One region of the Micromonospora sp. NPDC049175 genome, then DNA from elsewhere that is predicted to be linked to it. Evidence: riboswitches for the same ligand, from Rfam matches in the RefSeq annotation. Region 1 holds a riboswitch; each other region holds the start of a gene.

Region 1 (4,916 bases):
GCCGAGCCGGACTACAAGGCCGTTGTCGACAAGCTGTTCGGTCTCGGTCTGTCCGGGGTGCAGTTCTTCTTCATCCTCAGCGGGTTCGTGCTGGTCTGGTCGGCCCGGGTCGGCGACTCCCGGCGTACCTTCTGGCGGCGTCGGATTGCCAAGATCTACCCCAACCACCTGGTGCTGTTCGGGGCGACGTTGCTCGTCGCCTGGTGGTTCGCCGACCCGGTCCTGCCGGCGGCCGCGTTGGAGAACGTGCTGCTGTTGCAGGCGTGGGATCCCCGGCCGGGCTGGTTCTACAGCCTCAACACGGTGAGCTGGTCGCTCTCCTGCGAGTTCTTCTTCTACCTCTGCCTGCCGCTGGCGCTGCCGCTGCTGCGCCGGGCCCGGCCGAAGCTGCTCGTGGTGCTGATCGTCGCGCTGCCCCTGCTGATCCTCGCGCTCTGGCCGGCCCAGCACCTGGTGCCGGAGGTGAGCCGGTGGTGGTTCACCCAGATCTTCCCGCCGGTCCGGTCGCTGGAGTTCTGGCTGGGCGCGGTGGCGGCCGAGTTGATGCGCCGGGGACTCTGGCGCGGCCCGGGGCTGACCTGGGCCAGCGTCATCTTCGTGGGCACCTGGGCGGTTGCCACGCAGTGGATTCCCGCGGAGCTGTGGACCACGCTGCTCGCGGTCGCGTACCTGCTGGTGATCACCGCCGCCGCGGACGCGGACGTGCGGGACCGGCGGTCGCCGTGGCGGTCCCGCCCGCTGGTCTGGCTCGGCGAGGTCTCCTTCGCCTTCTACCTGGTCCACGTGTTGGTGATGACGAGCGTGCTGCGCTTCACCGGCGACTGGGGGACCGGCTTCGAGGGCTGGCGCGGCCCGGTCGTGGTGCTCGGTTTCCTGCTGGTGACACTGCTCCTCGCCGGGCTGCTGCATCGCTACGTCGAAACCCCGATGATGCGCCGGCTCGCACCGCGCCGTCCGGCCCGAGCGGCGTCCGTCCCCGGACAACGCACGGCCCCCAGCCGGGCCGCCGGCAACGACGCCCCCGAGACCGGCGTGGGGACCCGCACCGAGGCCGGCGGGCCCGACCAGACCGACAATCGATCCACGTACGCGGACACGCGCTGACGCCATCCACCCTGGTCAGCGGGCTCGGCGCGGCGCGCGTCGACACGCCCGTGGTCGATGCGCCCGGGTCGGCACGACGGTAGCGTGGGGACGTGCTTCCGGTCGCGTTCACCTGTCCCCTGTGGTGGGTGGCGCGCTGGGCGACCCGGGTGCTGACCAGCCTCGCCGTCGTCGCGGCCCTGGCGCTCGGCGCCGGCGCGGCCGCGGCCGCCGTGCCGAACCCGTCCGCCGCGTCGAGCCTGAGCGCCGCGCCGAGCCTGAGCGCCGCGTCGAGCCCGTCCGTCGCGCCGAGCCTGAGCGCCGCGCCGACCGTGGGCGCCGGGCCGAGTGCGGGTGTCGCCGGGGAGGCCTCCCCGGCCTGGTCGGTCGACGCGCAACCGGCGCTCCCCGGCGGCCAGGGCGCCGTCGTGACCGGCGCGCTGCGGGTGCGCGCGGCCGGGTCCGACCGGCTGCCCCTCGTCGACGGCTCCCGCAGCCGGGCGCCCCGGGGTCCACCCGGGCGCTGAGCCACCGGGACGAGCGTCCCGTCGCCGCGCCCTGTCGACAGACCAGCTCCGCACCCCGCCGACCCTTGGCCCGCCCGTGGCCAGGGGACTCGCGGGGCCCTCATCGCTCTGCTTCCTCCGCGAGGTGCCGACTATGGAGACCGCCGTCTTCTACCAGTTCGTAACCGAGGTACCGCAGGCCGCCGCCATCTGGTCGGCCCTGTTCCTCCTGGCGCTGGGCGTGCTCGCCGTGCTGGTCGCCAGGCCCGAACGGGACCGTCCCATCGGTGACCCGTCGCCGGCCGTACCGACCGCCCGCGAGGTGGCCGCGGCCGAGGTCGTCGACAGGCGCCGGTACGCCGAGGAGGTGGCTGTCGCCGCGGCCGGCGCGGCCAGGACGGCCCAGCGGCGGCGCGATGCCTGGCTGATCAGTCAGGAGCAGGCGGAACGGGCCTGGGCGCGGTACGACGAGGCGGACACCGCGGCGCGCCGCTTCGCGGGATCCGGGGCGCTGCCCACCCCGGGCACCCCCCGCACCCCGGCCGAGTACGCCGCCCGGGAGCGCTACCTGCACCGTGCGGCGACGGCGGCGTACTGGCGGGGCGACCTGAGCATGGCGCAGCTCAGCGACGTGTTCGGGCGGCGGCACGGCTGGGATCCCCGGCGGCACCCGGTCGAGCAGGAAGCGCTGCTCAGCCGGGCGATCCGGGACGCGCGACGGGCCGACCACCAGGCCGCCGCCGACGCTGAGCGGGCCGCCTGGCGGGCCGCGGAACTGGCCGCCGAGTCGGCGCGCGTCCTTGCCCAGGAGGCGGCTTTGGCAGCGGCCCGGCTGCGGCCCAGCCGGGCACCGGCCCGCCGGCTGGTGCCCGGGGCTGCCCGCCCCGCCGTCGTGACACGCTGGCGTCCCGCCCGTGCGGGTTGAGCTCGATCCGTTATGTGAGCCCGCTCACCGCATTCCGAAATCGGGCGTCCGGCACGATCGGCTCGATTGTTCCCGGGATTGTGGCCGCACTTTTGGCGACCTGTCCGGTTGTCGCCCGTAGGCGTCACCGTAACCGCTTGTCCCATCGAGTCACGTCATCGGCCAGACGCGGAGAAATTGCTGCGCCGATCCGGGTTTACGCAGGTGAACCTGGCTTGGCAGGGTGTGAACGGGCCAGTAGTGTCGTCCCGTCCGGTGCGGTAACCGATCGCAAGAGGCGACGCCGCGCCGACCCGCTCAATCGTGATGAACGAACCGGGGACCCATCAGTAAGTCCGGGGTGAATCCGCGAGCCACGGCCCGCGGTAGGGCGATCTTCCCGCCCGAATCCGTCAGCTAACCCGGTAGGCGGTCTCGGAAGGAGTTCCATCCTCGTGCAGCATCTCTCCACCCCTCGGCTGTTCCCTCGCCTCCACGGCGTAGCGGTGCCCCCGCTCATCGGTCACGTGACGGTGAGCTGACCCCCGGGTCATCGCCCAACCGCCCGGCCACGCCGGGTGTTCCCCTGAGCGGTTCACCATCCGCGGACCATCGTCCGCGCGCTGGCCCCTGCCCGGATACCGGCCCGGCCCCGGTGTGCCGCTCTCCCCCCGATCCGTGGAGGACCCCGTGAAGCACACCATGCAGCGTCAGCTCCGCCGCATCGCCACCCAGCGCCCGTACCAGATCGCCGCCGCCTCCGCCGCGGCCCTCGTGATCGCCACCACCACCGGCACCCTGCTCGCCACCACCGACGACGCGCCGGCCGGCCAGCGCACCGCGACCACTGTCGCCGAGATGCGCAGCGACGTCGCCGCCTCCCGTGGCGAGGTGCGAGACGCCTCCCCGTCGGCCAGCGCCGCGCCGACGAGCGCCGCCCCGGCCACCAGCGCCGCCGCGCCCGCCGCCAAGGCGAGCAGCAACCCGGACCTGACCCGCAAGCCGGAGCGGCCGAAGCCGCCGGCGACAAAGGTGCTGGACTACGAGTACGAGGCGCAGAACACCTACTACAACTGCGGCCCGGCGGCCACCCGCAACGCGCTCAGCGCCACCGGGATCGACCGTACCCAGGAGGAACTCGGCGCCGAGCTGGGCACCACCGAGATGGGCACCAACTCGGCCGAGGACACCACGCGGGTGCTCAACGCCGAGGTGAAGGGCTCCCCGTACCGGACCCGGATGTTCGCCGGCGCGCCCAGCCCGGCCCAGATGGACCGCCTCCAGGCCGACGTCGTCAAGGCCATCACCGACGGCCGGGGCGTGGTCGCCAACGTCGTCGGGGACGCCACCGACACCGACGGCAGCTGGCACTCCTACGGCGGGGGGCACTACGTCGCCGTCGTGGGTTACAAGGACAACGGCCGCACGGTACGCATCGCCGACTCGGCGAACCCGTCCGACCCGTCGTACTGGATCACCACGATCGACCTGGCCAACTGGATCGCCAGCCGGGGCTACTCCGCCTGACCCAGGCACGCTGACCGCCACGGGCGCCGTCCCTCACGAGGGGCCGGCGCCCGTGGTGTCTCTCCCGCCGGTCCGGGGTACGCCCCCGTCGACGACTCTCGTCCGGGACCGTGAACCGTGGGAGACTGCGGCCGTGGTGGATGAATCGGGTGGTCACACCGGTCGACGGCCGGTCCTGCTGCTGTTGCACGGCATGGGGGCGACCGGTGACGTGTGGTTGCCGTGGGCGCCGCACCTGGAACGACACTGGCCCGGCCGGTGGCTGGCACCGGACCTCGCCGGCCACGGCTGGACGCCGCCGCTGCCGTCGTACTCCTTCGCCGGTTTCGCCCGGCGGATCGCGCCGGCCCTCGCCCTCGACGATCGTCTCGTCGTGCTCGGGCACTCGCTGGGTGGTGTGGTCGGCCTCGCGTTGGCCGCGCGCGACGCCGGGATGCCCGTGGACGCGGTGGTCGGGTTGGGGATCAAGGCGCTCTGGTCGCCCACCGAGCTGGACCGCGCCGCCGAGTTGGCCGCCCGCCCGGTGAGCTGGTTCGCCAGCCGCACCGAGGCGGCCCGCCGCTACCTGCGTGTCTCCGGGCTGGCCGGCCTGCTCCCGCCGGACCACCCGGTGGTGGACGCCGGTCTCCGTCAGGTCGACGGCCGGTGGCGTCTCGCCATGGATCCGAACGCCTTCGCCGTCGGCGAGCCCGACCTGAGCGCGCTGCTGGCGGCGATCGACGTGCCGGTGCTGCTGGCGCGCGGCGAGCACGATCCGATGGTCACCGACGCGCAGCTCAAGGAGTACGGCGTACCGGTCGCCACGCTGCCCGGTCTCGGCCACAACGCGCACGTGGAGGATCCGGCGGCCGTCCTGGCGCTGCTGGACGCGTACCGCTGAGCTTCGTCGGGGTGAT
Region 2 (4,916 bases), on a different contig from region 1:
CGGCGAGCCGGTCAGGGTGACCGTGTAGCCGTCGACGGTGGTGCTGGTCGCCGGGGCGGGCAGCGGTCGGTCGGTCAGCTCACCGGGGACCGTCACGTCCACGCCGAGCGTCAGCGACTCACCCCCGGTCGGTGTGAAGTCGGCGAACGCCCGCCACTGCCCCGGGCCGGCCAGCGGCGTGCCGACCCGCCAGGTGCCGTCCGCCCCCAGGTCGGGGTGCACGTGCCGGAAACCGGAGAGGTCGCGGCGGACCACGATCAGGTGCATCCTCCTGTCGTGCGCCACGTCGTACCGGGTCACCGGCTGGCCGTCCGGACCGGTGATCCGGAAGGCGAACTCGTCGGCCGGGGCGTCGACCGGGTCGAGGGTGTAGCCGCGGTCGGAGACGAGCAGTCCACCGGGAATCCGGTCGGCCGGCTCGCCGTGCCCTCCCGTCGCCGGGTCGGCGTGGCCGTCGTGCCGGCCCTCGGCCACCGGGGCGCGGTCGACCACCCGGCCGACCCCGTACGTCGCGCCGAAGATCGCCGCGAGGCCGACAGCGAACCCGGCCACTCTCGTCACGGTACGCATGTCGGCCCCCCGCTCACGCGTCGACGACGTCGTAGCCGGCCTCGTCGACGGCGGCCCGGACGACCTGCACGTCGAGGGGCTGCTCACTGTTCACGGTGACCTGCCCGGTCGCGAGATCGACCTGGACGTCACGTACGCCCGCGATGGCGCCGACCTCGGCGCTTACCGCGCTGACACAGTGCCCGCAGGTCATGCCCTGCACCTGGAACGTCGTGTTGACCATCGGATCGTCTCCCTCTGCGTACCGGTACCCGGTGGGGGTATCCCCCTCGGAAGTGCACCGTACCATACCCCCAGGGGGTAGGCTATCCTGGTCGGCATGAGCGCACCCACCCCGATCCGCGGGTACACCGCCAGCAAGGACCAGCTGCTCGCGCGGCTCCGCCGAGTCGAGGGGCAGGTCCGCGGCGTCGAGAAGATGGTCGACGACGACCGCTACTGCATCGACGTGCTCACCCAGATCTCCGCGATCCAGGCCGCGCTCGACAAGGTGGCGCTGGGGCTGCTCGACGGGCACGCCCGGCACTGCATGCACGAGGGTGCGGCCGAGGGACGGGCCGACGAGATGGCCACCGAGATGATGGCGGCGGTCGGCCGGCTGATGAAGCGCGGCTGACGCAGCGCGGCAGATACAGCGCGGCTGACGCAGCGCGGCTGACGACACGCCCGGGTGCCGGCACCGCGGCGAGGGGCCGACTTCCGGGCAACCAGGGCCGGGCACTGACCGTCCGTGATCGCGTGGTCGTCGGTTCGCGATCCGCCGCGCCCCGCGCCGCCTTTCGGTGACGACACTGAACCGCGCGGCCCGCCGGCACGTATCCCGCACCGGATCGTTGGGAGTCTCGACTTGGGTTCCGACCACGCCCGCCCCGCTCCGTCCGCCCCGCCCCGGGTGCGACGGATCCTCGTCATGACCGTGGTGCCCCTCTTCGTCGCCACAGTCGTCGCCGCGGCGCTGCTCTGGCCGCGCGGAGGAGCACCGCGGACCGACGGCGGAGCGGACGTGCCGCGCTACGCCGGCACGGTGACAAGGGTGGTGACCGAACCGTGCCCGCCGCTGCCGTCGAGCCCGGAGGGCACACCCAGGGTCGGCAACGGGCCGTGCGGCACCGTCGACGTCCGGGTGGACGACGGACCGGCCGCCGGCCAACAGGTGAGCACACCGGTGCCCGACGGCCCGGGCGCGCCACGGGTCGACGTCGGCGACGAGGTCGTCCTCGTCGAGTTGACCGACCCGACCGATCCCACGCTCAGTAACTGGAACATCGCCGAGCACCAGCGCGGCACCCCACTTGTGTGGTTGGCGGTGGTCTTCGCCGCCGCGATCGTCGCGTTCGGCCGGTGGCGGGGGCTGGCCGCGCTCGCCGGGTTGGCGGCCAGCTTCGCCATCCTGCTCACCTTCGTGCTGCCGGGCATCGGCGCCGGCCGGTCACCTCTCCTGGTGGCGGTGGTCGGCGCCGCCCTGATCATGTTCGTGGTGCTCTATCTGACCCACGGCGTCACCGCGCAGACCTCGGTCGCGGTGCTCGGCACCCTGGGCAGCCTGGTGCTGACCGGCGCGCTCGCCACCATCGCCACCGGGGCAACGCACCTCACCGGCTTCGGCAGCGAGGACGCGACGACTCTGTCGATGTTCCAGGGTGACGTGGACCTGCACGGCCTGCTGCTCGCCGGGATCATCATCGGGTCGCTCGGGGTGCTCGACGACGTGACGGTCACCCAGGCGGCCACCGTCACCGAGCTGGCGAACGCCAATCCCGGGCTGACCCGCAGGCAGCTCTACCGTGCGGCGACACGTGTCGGCCGGGCGCACATCGCCTCCACCGTCAACACGATCGTGCTGGCGTACGCGGGCGCGTCGCTGCCCCTGCTGCTCCTGCTCACCGCCGACGCGCGGCCGATCGGGCAGCTTCTCACCAGCGAGTTCCTCGCGCAGGAGATCGTCCGCAGCGCGGTCGCGACACTCGGGCTGATCGCCGCCGTGCCGCTGACCACCGGACTGGCCGCGATCGTGACCGCGGCCGGGCGCGCCGACACCACGCCGCCCGTCGATGCCACCCGGCCGCGCCCCCGGGCGGACGACCGGGCGGAGGCGCTGGCCGCCCTCAACGCGCCGCGATCGCGGCAACCCGACGAGCCGGACCAGACGCGGACCCGGCCCCCATCCACCGCCACCGACGGGTGGCCGGAGACGAACAGGAGCACGGATACGGCATGGTGACACTCCTCAGCGTGACCAGATCGGGTCCCCCACCTGAGAACCGCGTCACTGGTTACCCACCGCTATGGCGAAATGACACTTTTGGTCGGCATCCAGGCGTAGCTCACCCAGTCGACTCTCGGGTAACCTCGCTGCCGGTTACCGATGAAGGCGCGAAGCGGCGCCTGCGGTGCCACCGCCCAATCGCCAACCGGCGAGCCGGGGACCCAGGTGTGTGGGGTGAATCCGCGTCAGCGGTAGGGGCCACTTCCGCCCCGAACCCGTCAGCTAACCCGGTCGGCGGTCGACGGAAGGGAACATTGTGACGGCACCCCTACGCCGCTGGATGACACCCGTGGTGGCCGTGATCGCCGCACTGACCGTGCTCGCCGGGCCCCTCCCGGCCCACGCCGCCCCGACGACCCCCACGCCGTCCGGGCACGAGGAGGACGGCGAGCCCCAGCTGCTCAACGACGTCATCGAGCAGGCCAACCGCGACTACTCCGCCGCCAAGTCCAGACTGGACAAGTCCAAGAAGCGGCAGCTCGAGTTGGCGCTTGAGGTGGACCGGGCCAAGGCCGACCTGGACGCGCTGGCGCCACAGGTCGGGGAGATCGCCGCCCAGTCGTACCGGACCGGTCGGATCGGCGCGCTCGCGATGCTGCTCGAAAGCGACGCTCCGGACACGTTCGTCCAACGTGCCGCGATGCTCGACGAGATCAACATGGTGAACGAGAACAAGCTCGCCGAGGTCAACACGGTGAAGTCCCGCGCCGAGCAGGCCAAGCTGCTCCTCGACACCGAGGTCCGCGAGCAGCAGAAGCAGACCGCCGTGATGGCCAAGCGGAAGACCGAGGCCGACAAGGCGCTCTCCCTGGTCGGCGGCAAGGGCTTCACCGGCGGCCTGGTGGACGCCACCTCGAAGGTCGCCAAGATCGGGCCGGGCCGCACCGCCGACGGTGACTGGAAGGCACAGTCCTGCAGCGAGAAGGACCCGACCACGTCCGGCTGCATCACGCCACGCACCCTGCACGCGTACAAGGAGGTCAAGGCGGCCGGCTTCAACCGGTTCGTCGGCTGCTACCGCTCCGGCGGGCCGTGGGAGCACCCGAAGGGCCGCGCCTGTGACTGGTCGCTGCAGAAGAGCGGCTTCGCCCCGTGGCACAACAACGACACCCGGATGTACGGCAACAACGTCGCCGCCTTCCTCATCCGTAACGCCGACCGGCTCGGCATCTACTACGTGATCTGGAACCGGCAGATCTGGTTCCCGGCGAGCGGCTGGAAGTCGTACAGCGGGCCGTCGAACCACACCGACCACGTGCACATGTCACTGCTCTGACCCACCGGATCCTTCGTCGAGGGCCGCTCCGCACCACGCGGGGCGGCCCTCGACGTGTCAGGCGGCCGTGGCCGGGTCGGCCGACCCGGTCGGCACGTCGAGCGACGCGAAGCCGGCCGGGACGGCCGCCACCGGGCGTACGACTCCGGCGGCGAGGCGGTACGACACGCCCACCACCGCGCACCGCCCCTGCGCCACCTCGTCGGCCAGCACGGGCGACTGCCGGAGCAGCGTCTCGACGGTCTGCGCGATGTGGATGTCGACGATGCCGTCGATGTCGTGCACGCCCTCGGCCTCGGCCCGACGCAGACTGGGCAGCACGGCATCGACCACCGCGCCCAGGTGCCCGGGAGGCTGGGTGCCCGTCGCGGATGACTCCCGCGCCGCCTGTACCGCCCCGCACGAGTCGTGGCCGAGCACCACCACGAGCGGGGTGCCGAGGACCGTCACCGCGTACTCCACGCTGCCGAGCACCTCCGGACCGGCGGTGTGCCCGGCCGTGCGGACCACGAACAGGTCACCGAGCCCCCGGTCAAAGATGATCTCGGCGGCCAGACGGGAGTCGGAGCAGCCGACGATCACCGCGAACGGGTGCTGTCCGTCGGCCACGGCGGCCCGGTGCCCGGCGTCCTGGTTGGGGTGGCGTGGGGCGCCGCTGACGAAGCGCCGGTTTCCGGTGGTCAGCTCGGCGTACGCCCGGGCCGGCTCACTGGGCGCGGACGCCCGGTCGGCGGTCCGCTGCGGACCCGGCTGCCCGCCGGGAGTTCCAGGACGACTCATCCCCGCACCTCGTCTTCACGCGTC
Region 3 (4,916 bases), on a different contig from region 1:
GTGGCGGCGGCGGAGATCCGCCGGCTCTACCCCGACCTGCCGCTGCCGACCGCCGTACGCTCCACCGGGGTCGATCCGGTCGAGCTGGTGGTGCCCGCGACCGGGTTGGAGACCGCCGTCGTGAAGGCGGCCGCCGGACTCCTGGCCGAGGTGGAGGGCACGGTCGGCGTGATCACGCCGGTCCCCCGCCGCGACGAGGTCGCCGGCTGGCTCGACGCGCTCGGCGCGCCGCGCCTCCAGGTGGTGACCAGCCTGGAGGCCAAGGGCATGGAGTACGACGGTGTCGTGCTTGTCGCCCCGAGCGAGATCCGGGCGGATCCGGGTGCCGGGGTACGCACTCTCTACGTGGCGCTCTCCCGGGCCACGCAACGACTCACCACGATCGATCCGACCGGCTGATCCGGGGCATCGCGCCCGCGGACCAGCGGCCTACGCCACACTTGCATACATAGCGATGTGAGCATACATTTGACCCGGCCCCAACCGGCGGCGGAAGGTGGATCTCGTGGGCGCAGGTCATGACCACCACCATGGGTCGGTCGCCAATGCCGCACACCAGCACAGGGGCCGGCTCTGGGCGGCGTTCGGGCTGCTCGCCACCCTGATGGTGGTCGAGGCGGTGGCCGCCCTGCGCACCGGCTCACTCGCCCTGCTCTCCGACGCCGGGCACATGTTCACCGACGTGCTCGGCATCGGGATGGCGCTCGCCGCGATCACCGCGACCCGGCGGGCCACCACCGACCCGCAGCGCACCTTCGGGCTCTACCGACTCGAGGTGCTCGCCGCGCTCGCCAACGCCGTCCTGCTCTCCGGCGTCGCGATCTACGTGGTGATCGAGGCGATCCGCCGCTTCGGCGACCCGCACCAGGTCATCGCCGGCCCGATGCTCGCGGTGGCCGTGCTCGGCCTGCTCGCGAACGTCGCCGCCTTCGCCCTGCTCCGCGCCGGAGCCCGGGAGAGCATCAACCTGCAGGGGGCCTACCTGGAGGTGCTCGGCGACCTGCTCGGCTCACTCGGCGTGATCGGCGCGGCGCTGCTCATCACCGTCACCGACTGGTGGTGGGCCGACCCACTCGTCGCGGTCGCCATTGGCGCGTTCATCCTGCCGCGCACCTGGCGGCTGGCCCGCGCCGCCGTCCGGATCCTGGTGCAGGCCGCCCCGGAACACCTCCAGGTGACCGCCGTGCACGACCGGTTGGCCGCGGTCCCCGGGGTGGTCGAGGTGCACGACCTGCACGTCTGGACGCTCACCTCGGGCATGGAGGTGGCCTCGGCGCACCTGACCATGGCACCCGGCGCCGAGGTCGGCACGGTGCTCACCGCGGCGCGTACCGCCCTGCACGACGACTTCCGGATCGAGCACGCGACGTTGCAGATCGAGCCCGGCGCCGCCCCCGGCGCCTGCGGCTCGATCGAGTGGTGACAGCTTTCTCGTGACGACGCACGCACCGTCTGTCACATCGGCTGCAGCAGCCCCACCGGCACCGGTAGGCTCGGTCCCGGCCTCCACCAGGCGGCGCCCTCCAGGCGCCGGTGGCGGTCGCCGCCTAATCGCCCAACCGGGCGAACCGGGGAACCACGTTCCTGGGGTGCATCCGCGTCAGCGGTAGGGATCTTCCGTCCCGAACCCGTCAGCTAACCCGGTCGGCGGCTGACGGAAGGACATGCGCAGTGGCACCAGCACGACCACCCGCCGCCCGACTGGCGGCCCTGATCGTCGCGATGATCGCCCTCGGCGTCGCGCTCCCGGCCGGCACCGCCTCGGCCGCTCCCCCGACCGGCCTGCGGGCCGCCGCCGCACCCGACTCCGACGAGGAGGGCGGCACCCCCTCGCTACGCGCCCAACTCGAGGCCGCCAGCAAGGGCTACCTGGACGCGAAACGCGCTCTGGACACCTCAGTCAAGCGGCAGCAGCAGCTCGCCACCCAGCTGAAGGAGATCGAGGTCGAGCTTGCCCAGCGCGACGGCAAGGTCGGCCAGATCGCCGGCGTGGCATACCGCACCGGGCGGCTCGGCGTGGTGTCGGCGCTGCTCAACAGCAGCAGCCCGGAGGGCTTCATGGACCGGGCCGCCGCGCTGGACGCGGTGGCCGCCAACGAGGACCGGGTGCTGCGCGACCTGCTCGCCACCAAGGACCAGGCCAGTCGCACCCGGGCCGCCCTGAACGGCGAGATCGTCGAACAACGCAAGCAGGTCACGGTGATGGCCAAGCGCAAGGACCAGGCCGAACGAGCCCTGACCGTGGCCAACACCCCCAAGCCGAAGACCACCGCCGACACCGGCTCCAACCGGGGCACCTCCAGCGCCAACGCGAAGGCGGCGCCGCGCAACTCCGACGGCTCGTGGCCATCCGAGTCGTGCAGCGTCAACGACCCCACGCCCGCCAGCGGCTGCATCACCCCGCGCACCCTGCACGCGCTCAACCAGGCCAAGGCCGCGGGCTTCACCAGGTACGTCTCCTGTCACCGCCCCAGCGGCTCCGGTGAACACCCCAAGGGCCGGGCCTGCGACTTCGCCGCGCAGGCGAGCGGCTTCGGCGGCAACGCCACCGGCGGCGACAAGACGTACGGCAACAACCTGGCCGCGTACTTCATCCGCAACGCCGACCAGCTCGCCGTGCTGTACGTGATCTGGTACCGGCAGATCTGGCTGCCCAGCAGCGGGTGGAAGTCGTACAGCGGCGCGGGTGGCACCCCCTCCACCGACCACACCAACCACGTGCACCTGTCGGTCTACTGACCCACCCGACGGGTGGCCCGGCCCGAGCCGGGGTTGATCCACGCGCGATCGCCGACTCCGGGGTATCCGGACCACGGGTTACCCCGGAGCCGGCGATGTCGTGTTGACCGTGGCGTCGGGTGACGTCGTCGCCCGGGAGGGCTGTCGCCAGGCGGGCTGCCACCGGGCGGGCTGCCACCAGGCGGGCTGCCACCAGGCGGGCTGCCACCAGGCGGGCTGTCGCCAGGCGGGCTGTTGCCGGGCGGGCTACGTCGCCGGGCGGGCGGTTGCCGGGCGGCCTGTCGCAGGCGGGCTACGTTGCCGGGCGTACCGCTGATGTCGTCGGCGGTCGGACGACCCGGCGCGGGCCGGCGGGCAGCATCGCGGTATGCGTCGGATTTCTCCCACCGCCCGCAAGGGGCTCCTCACCCTGCACCTGGTCACCTCGCTCGGCTGGCTCGGCGCCGACCTGGTGCTCCTCACCCTCGGCATCGCCGTGCAGCGTGGCGCCGACCCGGCGGTGGTCTACCCGGTCACGGCGTTGGTCGGCACGGTGCTGTTCGCCCCGCTGAGCGTTGTGGTCTGGCTGATCGGGCTCGCCAGCGCGCTGCTCACCCCGTGGGGCCTGTGGCGCTACCGCTGGGTGCTGGCCAAGCTCGTGCTCACCACGGTGATGGTCGGGCTGGTGCTGTTCCTGCTCACGCCGAATCTGCGGCACGCCGGTGCGGTTGGCGCCGCCCTCCCCGCCCGGGACCGCGTCGACCTGGTGATCGCACCCGCGGTGTCGACGAGCCTGATGATCATCGCGACGGTGCTGTCCACGTACAAGCCGTGGGGCCGACGCCCCGTCGCCCAACCCGCCCGCGCGGGGCACGGCCGCAACCCATGACCGCGCCGCCGCGACCGCGCCCCGGGCGACCGCGCCCCGGGCGACCGGGCCGCCGCGACCGGGCCGCCACCACGAGATCCTGGACAACGCCGTTGCGTTAAGGCTGTGGTGCCCCCGACAGGTCAACCCGCTGCTGACTAACGGCTTGTAAACCAAGACGTGTCGAGCAGGATAATCGCGTCGATCTTGCACTTCTGTCGCCGCTTTCGACGTTAATGCACCAAATGTCGGGGCAGAAAGTGCAAGATCGCGATGCAGGGCCCGTTGACGTGCAGTCATTCCGCCTGACGCAACGGCGTTGACAACCTGGATCGTGCGCGATCGTGGGCGAGGCGACGGGCGCGGGCGCTCAGGCCGGGGGCGGGGCGTCGCCGGTGCGGTCGAGGGCTGGGCCGAGGCGGGCGGCGAGGGCAAGGTGAGCGGCTCGCGCCTGGCGGAACGCGTACCGGAACAGCGGCGTCGGCGCGGTCAGGGTGATCTCGACGTCGATCCGGACCAGGCCGTCCGGCTCCGTGCGCAGTCGGGTGTGGTTGCGTACCGTGGTGGCGGGCCACTGGCGGGCCACCATGACGATCTCGTCGGGCTCGCTGATCAGCACGTCCGCGTGGTACGTGGTCCGGAAGCGCAGTGGGCCGGCAACCAGCCTGTCGTTGATCGTGTAGCTGGCCAGGGCGCCGGGTCGGGGCGGCAGTTGGCGGACCCGGACGATGAGCGGATGCAGCTCGCCCTGCCGGGTCAGGTCACTGAGCATCGCCGCGGCCTCAGCCTGCGAGCACCGGGCCTGGACGGTGTAGCTGAAGGTATCGCTGCTGAGCACACGTCTCCCACCGTCGTTTGTCGCACGATCGTCCCGTACCGATGTTCGGCTGGCAACGCCCGACGGCCGCCGATGCCAGGACGAACCGCCGCCGATGAGATCTCGCATCGCCAGTTGTCGCATTAGGGTCGGTTAGTGAGGAATCATCCGACCGGGTGGAAGGGCGGCATCATGAGCGGCGACGACGGATGAGCGGGCACGTGATGGTCTTCGCGCCCACCCCGCAGCTCACGGTCACCGTGGACCAGCCGAACGACCACCCCGAGCTGCATCTGCACCCCGGCGGGCAGGGCGTCTGGCAGGCCCGGATGGCGATGTCGCTGGGTGTGGACGTGGTGCTCTGCGCGGCTCTCGGCGGCGAGATCGGCCAGGTGCTGGAGCCGCTCCTGGTCAGCGAGGGCGTGGACCTCAAGGTGGTGGTCCGCGACTCCGGCAGCGGCGGGTACGTGCACGACCGCCGGGGCGGCTCGCGGCAGGAGATCGCCGACGTAC
Region 4 (4,916 bases), on a different contig from region 1:
CGCGTAGCGGCCGTCGCGTTCGAGGTCACGGCGCTTCGGGGAGTCGATGATGAAGCAGAACAGACCCTCGTCGGTGATGACCGGGGAGACCGGATGGACCCGGGGCCCGCCGTCGGCACGGACCGTGGCCAGGTAGCCGAAGCCCGGCCCGTACTGCTGGAGGAGAACGCGGATCCCGTCGGCGAGTCGGGGCTCGTCGGCGGCGAATTCGGACCAGGAAGCCATGCGAGCATTCTATCGAACAAATGTACGAGTAGCGACCTCGACGCGCTGGTCACCGGCACCGAATCCGGTGGGTTTTCGGGCCGCCGCTATGGTGGTCCGATGCTGCTCTCCGACCGCGACCTGGTCTCCGAGATCAAGGCCGGCACGCTGGGCCTGGAGCCGTTCGAGCCCACCCTGGTCCAACCCTCAAGCATCGACGTGCGGCTGGACCGGCTGTTCCGGGTCTTCAACAACCACCTTTACACACACATCGACCCGGCGATGCAGCAGGACGACCTGACGTCGGCGGTCGAGGTGCCCGACGGGGAGCCGTTCGTGCTGCACCCCGGGGAGTTCGTGCTCGCCTCGACGCTTGAGGTCATCTCGCTCGGTGACCAACTCGCCGGCCGGCTGGAGGGCAAGAGTTCACTGGGGCGGCTCGGGCTGCTCACGCACTCCACCGCCGGCTTCATCGACCCCGGCTTCTCCGGGCACGTCACGCTCGAACTCTCGAACGTGGCGAACCTGCCCATCACCCTCTGGCCGGGCATGAAGATCGGGCAGCTCTGCATCTTCCGGCTCTCCTCGCCGGCCGAGCACCCGTACGGCTCGGCGGTCTACGGCTCGCGCTACCAGGGGCAGCGGGGGCCGACGCCGAGCCGCGCCTGGCAGCACTGGCGCACCTGGCCCACCCGCTGAACCGCTGACGACGAGGGCCCGCCGCGACGAATCGCGACGGGCCCTTCGGTCAGCACGATCGATCAGCCTGGACGGCCGTAGCTGTGGACCTGACCGTCGTCGGCCCTCTTCATCTTGACCGGTTCGCCGGCCTGCGAGGCGTGCACCACCCAGCCGCCACCGACGTACATCCCGACGTGGTGGATGTCGCTGTAGTAGAAGACCAGGTCGCCGGGGCGCAGGTCGGCCTTGCTGACGTTCTTGGTGGCGCGGCTCTGGGCTGCGGCGTTGTGCGGCAGTGACACCCCGGCCTTCGCCCAGGCGGCGAGCATGAGTCCGGAGCAGTCGTACGAGTTCGGACCCTCGGCACCCCAGACGTAGGGCTTGCCGATCTGCGCGCAGGCGAACTTGACCGCGGTGCCGGCGGCGCCACCGGGATAGCTGCCGGGGCAGGGCGCGGGGCGCAACGGACCGCCGCCACCGCTGCCGTACACCTTGAGGCGCAGCTTCTGCAGCTTGTCGATCTCCTCGTTGATCTGCTTCTTCTTCGCCGCCAACTGGGCCTCGGTACGGGTCAGCTGGGCCACCATCTCGTCGAGCGGCGCCTTCTGCCCGGCCAACTCGTCGCGCAGGTCGGCCACCTCGCGGACGTCCTGCTGCTGGTTGTGCGCGAAGCGGTCGAGCAGTTCGAGCTGACCGACCACCTCACTGGGTGACCGGCTGCCCAGCACCGCGTTGACGGTCAGCACGTTCTCACCCTTGTACGCGCGCACGGCCAGGGCACTGACCTTGTCCATCGCGGCGTCGACCTGGCGCTCCAGCGGGGCGATCCGGGCGGCCAGCGCCTGGGCCTGCTTGCGCTTGGCGGCGAGGTCGGTCCGGGTGGCGTTGTGCTGTTCGATGATCGGTTCGAGTTTGTTCCAGTCGGCGTCGATCTGGCGCTCGATCTCGGCGACGGACGGGTCGGCGTGGGCCGCCGTGGCGCTGCCGGTCAGGACGACGGCGACGCCGGCCAGTGCGGCGAGCGCGGTGGTGAAGCGGGACCAGCGTGGGCGCGGCGCAATCGACATCGGGCCGGCTGTTGCCGACCGCTCGGACGACGGCCGCGGGGCATGGAGTGCCACCGGGGTTCCGTACTCCTTCTTCCTGACCGCCTACCGGGTTAGCTGACGGGTTCGGGCGGGAAGTCGGCGCCCTACCGCAGTGGCTGCGGATTCACCCCGGGGGACATGGGTCCCCGGTTCGTTCGGAAACGACTCGGCGGTGTCGGTCCGTTACCGCCCGGGCTGGACGGAGCTGCTATCGGGCCGACGAATGACCAGAGTAGAGACGCTTGTTACCGCTCCGCAACCCGTGCGGCCGTGACACTCCGTACCGATCGGAGAGGATCACCGAACCGTACGTGAAGATTTATTTCCTGGCAGGTCGACACATGGAAAGGTATTGACGCGGACTCCCGGCCGGCGCGAGGGTGGCGTCATCCACACCCGCGAAATCTAGGGGGTTCGATGCGCCATCCAACCCTGCTGCCCGGCCGGCGTGCGCTGCTCGCCGTCGCCGTGCTCGCCGCCGCGACCGCGGTCGGAGCACCCGCCCACGCCGCCGCACCCACCGTCGACCGCCAGCAGCGGTACGCCGCCGCGGCCGCCGAGTACGGCGTACCGACCGACGTGCTGCTCGGCGTCTCCTACCTGGAGTCCCGCTGGGACAGCAACGCCGGCACACCCAGCACCAGCGGCGGCTACGGCCCCATGCACCTGACCGACGCCCGACACGTGACCGCTCTGCCCGTGCGTGGTCACCACGACACCGGCACCGAGGACCCGCGCGGCGACGACTCCCGTACCACGCTGGCACCTGTACCCCGGACGGCCCAGGACCCGGCGCCACCCGCCGCCGCGTCGCAGACCGTGGATGCCGCCGCCGCGCTGACCGGCGCGACTCCCGACGCGCTGCGCACCGACGCCGACGTCAACATCCGGGGCGGGGCCGCACTCCTGGCCTCGTACCAGCGGGAGTTGGGCGCCCCGGTCGGTGCCGGCACCGACCCGGCCACCTGGTACGGCGCGGTGGCCCGCTACACCGGCGCGGACAGCGCGGACGCCGCGGCGGCCTTCGCCGACGAGGTCTTCACCACCATCGGCGCCGGCGCGTCGCGGGTGACCGACGACGGCCAGCGGATCACGCTGCCGGCCCGCGCGATCCGCCCGCAGCGCTCCTGGCTGGACCGGCTGGGTCTGCGCCGGCTCGACCGCCCGGACGGCCTGGAATGCCCCCGCACCATCTCCTGCGAGTGGATCCCGGCGCCCTACGCGGCGTTCGGCGACGGTGACTACGGCAACCACGACCTGTCCGACCGTCCCGCCCGGCAGAAGATCGAGTACATCGTCATCCACGACACCGAGGGGAGCTGGGCCACCACCCTGCGGCTCGTGCAGGATCCGACGTACGTGAGCTGGCACTACACGCTGCGCTCGGTGGACGGGCACGTCGCCCAGCACGTCCGGACCAAGGATGTCGCCTGGCACGCCGGCAACTGGTACGTCAACGCCAAGGCGGTCGGGCTGGAGCACGAGGGCTACGCCGCGCAGGGCACCTGGTACACCGAGGCGATGTACCGGACCTCGGCGAAGCTGGTCCGGCACCTCGCGCTGCGGCTGGGCGTCCCGCTGGACCGCCAGCACATCATCGGCCACGACAACGTGCCCGGCACCGTCGCCGCGAACGTCCGTGGGATGCACTGGGACACCGGTCCGTACTGGGACTGGACCCACTACTTCGAGCTGCTGCACGCGCCCCGCCTGGACACCGGCACCCCGTCCACCGGTCTGGTCCGGATCGACCCGGACTTCGCCACCAACCAGCCGGCGTTCGTCGGCTGCGTCACCGTCGGCGTCCCGTGTGCGCCACGCGGCTCCTCGGCGGTGGTGCTTCGCTCCGCGCCGGCCGCGGACGCGCCACTGGTGAACGACATCGCGCTCCGCCCCGACGGCACCCCGAACACCATGGAGGTGTCGGATCACGGCGCCCGCGCCTCCGCCGGTCAGACGTACGCGCTGGCCGGCCGGCAGGGTGACTGGACGGCGATCTGGTACCTCGGGCAACGGGCCTGGTTCCACAACCCGGCGTCCAGGCCCACCGCCAGTTGGACCGTCGGTGTGGTGGCCACCCCGAAGCCCGGCCGGGCCACCATTCCGGTGTACGGGCGGGCATACCCGGAACAGGCGGCCTATCCGGCCGGCGTGCCCTACCAGACGATCTCGCCACTGCAGTACACCCTGGCCGCCGGGCAGCGGTACGCCGTCGGCGCGGTGCTGCCGGGCGAGTACTACCGGGCCAGCACCGTCGACGGCTCCTCGCCCGGCGACTGGACGGTGATCCGGGGCAAGAACCGGTACGCGCAGATCCAGTTCGGCCATCGCATCATGTACGTCGACCTGGCCGACGTACTGCTCCTGCCGTCCCCGGTGGGCGCACCCCGCTGACAACGGCGACGGCCCCCGGTCGGTGACCGGGGGCCGTCGTGTCGAACGGTGTGGATCAGGGTCTGCGGAACCCGGCGACGGGCATGGTGTTGATGCTGGACACCTGCACCGGTTTACCGGCACGTGGTGCGTGCACCATCTGGTTGTTACCCAGATACAGCCCGACATGACTCAGGCCGGAGTAGAAGAAGACCAGGTCACCGGCACGGGCCTCGGCTCGCGCCACGGCCTTGCCCTCGTTCCACTGGTCTCCGGTGTGGTGGGTCAGGGAGATCCCGGCCGACTTGTAGGCGTACTGGGTCAGCCCCGAGCAGTCGAACGAGTTCGGGCCGACGGCGCCCCAGACGTACGGATCGCCGACCTGTTGGCAGGCGGTCTTGATCGCCTTCTGGGCGGCCACGGAAACCACACCGTTGATGGTCGGGCAGCCGGCGGTCTTGACCGTGGTCTTCGGCATCGACGCCTCAAGCTGCTTGATCTCGGCGTCGATCTGCTTCTTCTTGGCCGCCAGCTCGTTCTGCTGCTTGGTCTGGGTGACGATCAGGGCAT

The links. Region 1 has a riboswitch for cyclic di-AMP ahead of ACGFH8_RS15360 (C39 family peptidase). Riboswitches for the same ligand answer to the same signal wherever they lie in the genome.
Region 2: it holds a riboswitch for cyclic di-AMP, as region 1 does, so the genes downstream of both, ACGFH8_RS10630 (coiled-coil domain-containing protein) here and ACGFH8_RS15360 (C39 family peptidase) in region 1, are expected to answer to the same signal.
Region 3: it holds a riboswitch for cyclic di-AMP, as region 1 does, so the genes downstream of both, ACGFH8_RS06150 (coiled-coil domain-containing protein) here and ACGFH8_RS15360 (C39 family peptidase) in region 1, are expected to answer to the same signal.
Region 4: it holds a riboswitch for cyclic di-AMP, as region 1 does, so the genes downstream of both, ACGFH8_RS08265 (NlpC/P60 family protein) here and ACGFH8_RS15360 (C39 family peptidase) in region 1, are expected to answer to the same signal.

The regions. Positions count from the first base shown of each region.
Region 1 is NZ_JBICSY010000003.1:317,241-322,156, forward strand. Features, by position in the region: gene ACGFH8_RS15345 (acyltransferase family protein) at 1-1,104, shown strand, start outside; gene ACGFH8_RS15350 (hypothetical protein) at 1,197-1,610, shown strand; gene ACGFH8_RS15355 (hypothetical protein) at 1,744-2,514, shown strand; cyclic di-AMP (ydaO/yuaA leader) riboswitch at 2,799-2,940, shown strand; gene ACGFH8_RS15360 (C39 family peptidase) at 3,172-4,020, shown strand; gene ACGFH8_RS15365 (alpha/beta fold hydrolase) at 4,154-4,900, shown strand.
Region 2 is NZ_JBICSY010000002.1:791,203-796,118, reverse strand. Features, by position in the region: gene ACGFH8_RS10650 (hypothetical protein) at 1-570, opposite strand, end outside; gene ACGFH8_RS10645 (heavy-metal-associated domain-containing protein) at 584-793, opposite strand; gene ACGFH8_RS10640 (metal-sensitive transcriptional regulator) at 890-1,186, shown strand; gene ACGFH8_RS10635 (YibE/F family protein) at 1,418-2,791, shown strand; cyclic di-AMP (ydaO/yuaA leader) riboswitch at 2,958-3,088, shown strand; gene ACGFH8_RS10630 (coiled-coil domain-containing protein) at 3,093-4,112, shown strand; gene ACGFH8_RS10625 (carbonic anhydrase) at 4,170-4,892, opposite strand.
Region 3 is NZ_JBICSY010000001.1:1,426,951-1,431,866, forward strand. Features, by position in the region: gene ACGFH8_RS06140 (HelD family protein) at 1-399, shown strand, start outside; gene ACGFH8_RS06145 (cation diffusion facilitator family transporter) at 506-1,423, shown strand; cyclic di-AMP (ydaO/yuaA leader) riboswitch at 1,535-1,666, shown strand; gene ACGFH8_RS06150 (coiled-coil domain-containing protein) at 1,672-2,739, shown strand; gene ACGFH8_RS06155 (hypothetical protein) at 3,107-3,607, shown strand; gene ACGFH8_RS06160 (SRPBCC family protein) at 3,957-4,424, opposite strand; gene ACGFH8_RS06165 (PfkB family carbohydrate kinase) at 4,613-4,916, shown strand, end outside.
Region 4 is NZ_JBICSY010000002.1:304,492-309,407, reverse strand. Features, by position in the region: gene ACGFH8_RS08275 (pyridoxamine 5'-phosphate oxidase family protein) at 1-225, opposite strand, end outside; gene dcd (dCTP deaminase) at 325-903, shown strand; gene ACGFH8_RS08265 (NlpC/P60 family protein) at 966-1,952, opposite strand; cyclic di-AMP (ydaO/yuaA leader) riboswitch at 2,020-2,155, opposite strand; gene ACGFH8_RS08260 (N-acetylmuramoyl-L-alanine amidase) at 2,391-4,367, shown strand; gene ACGFH8_RS08255 (NlpC/P60 family protein) at 4,423-4,916, opposite strand, start outside.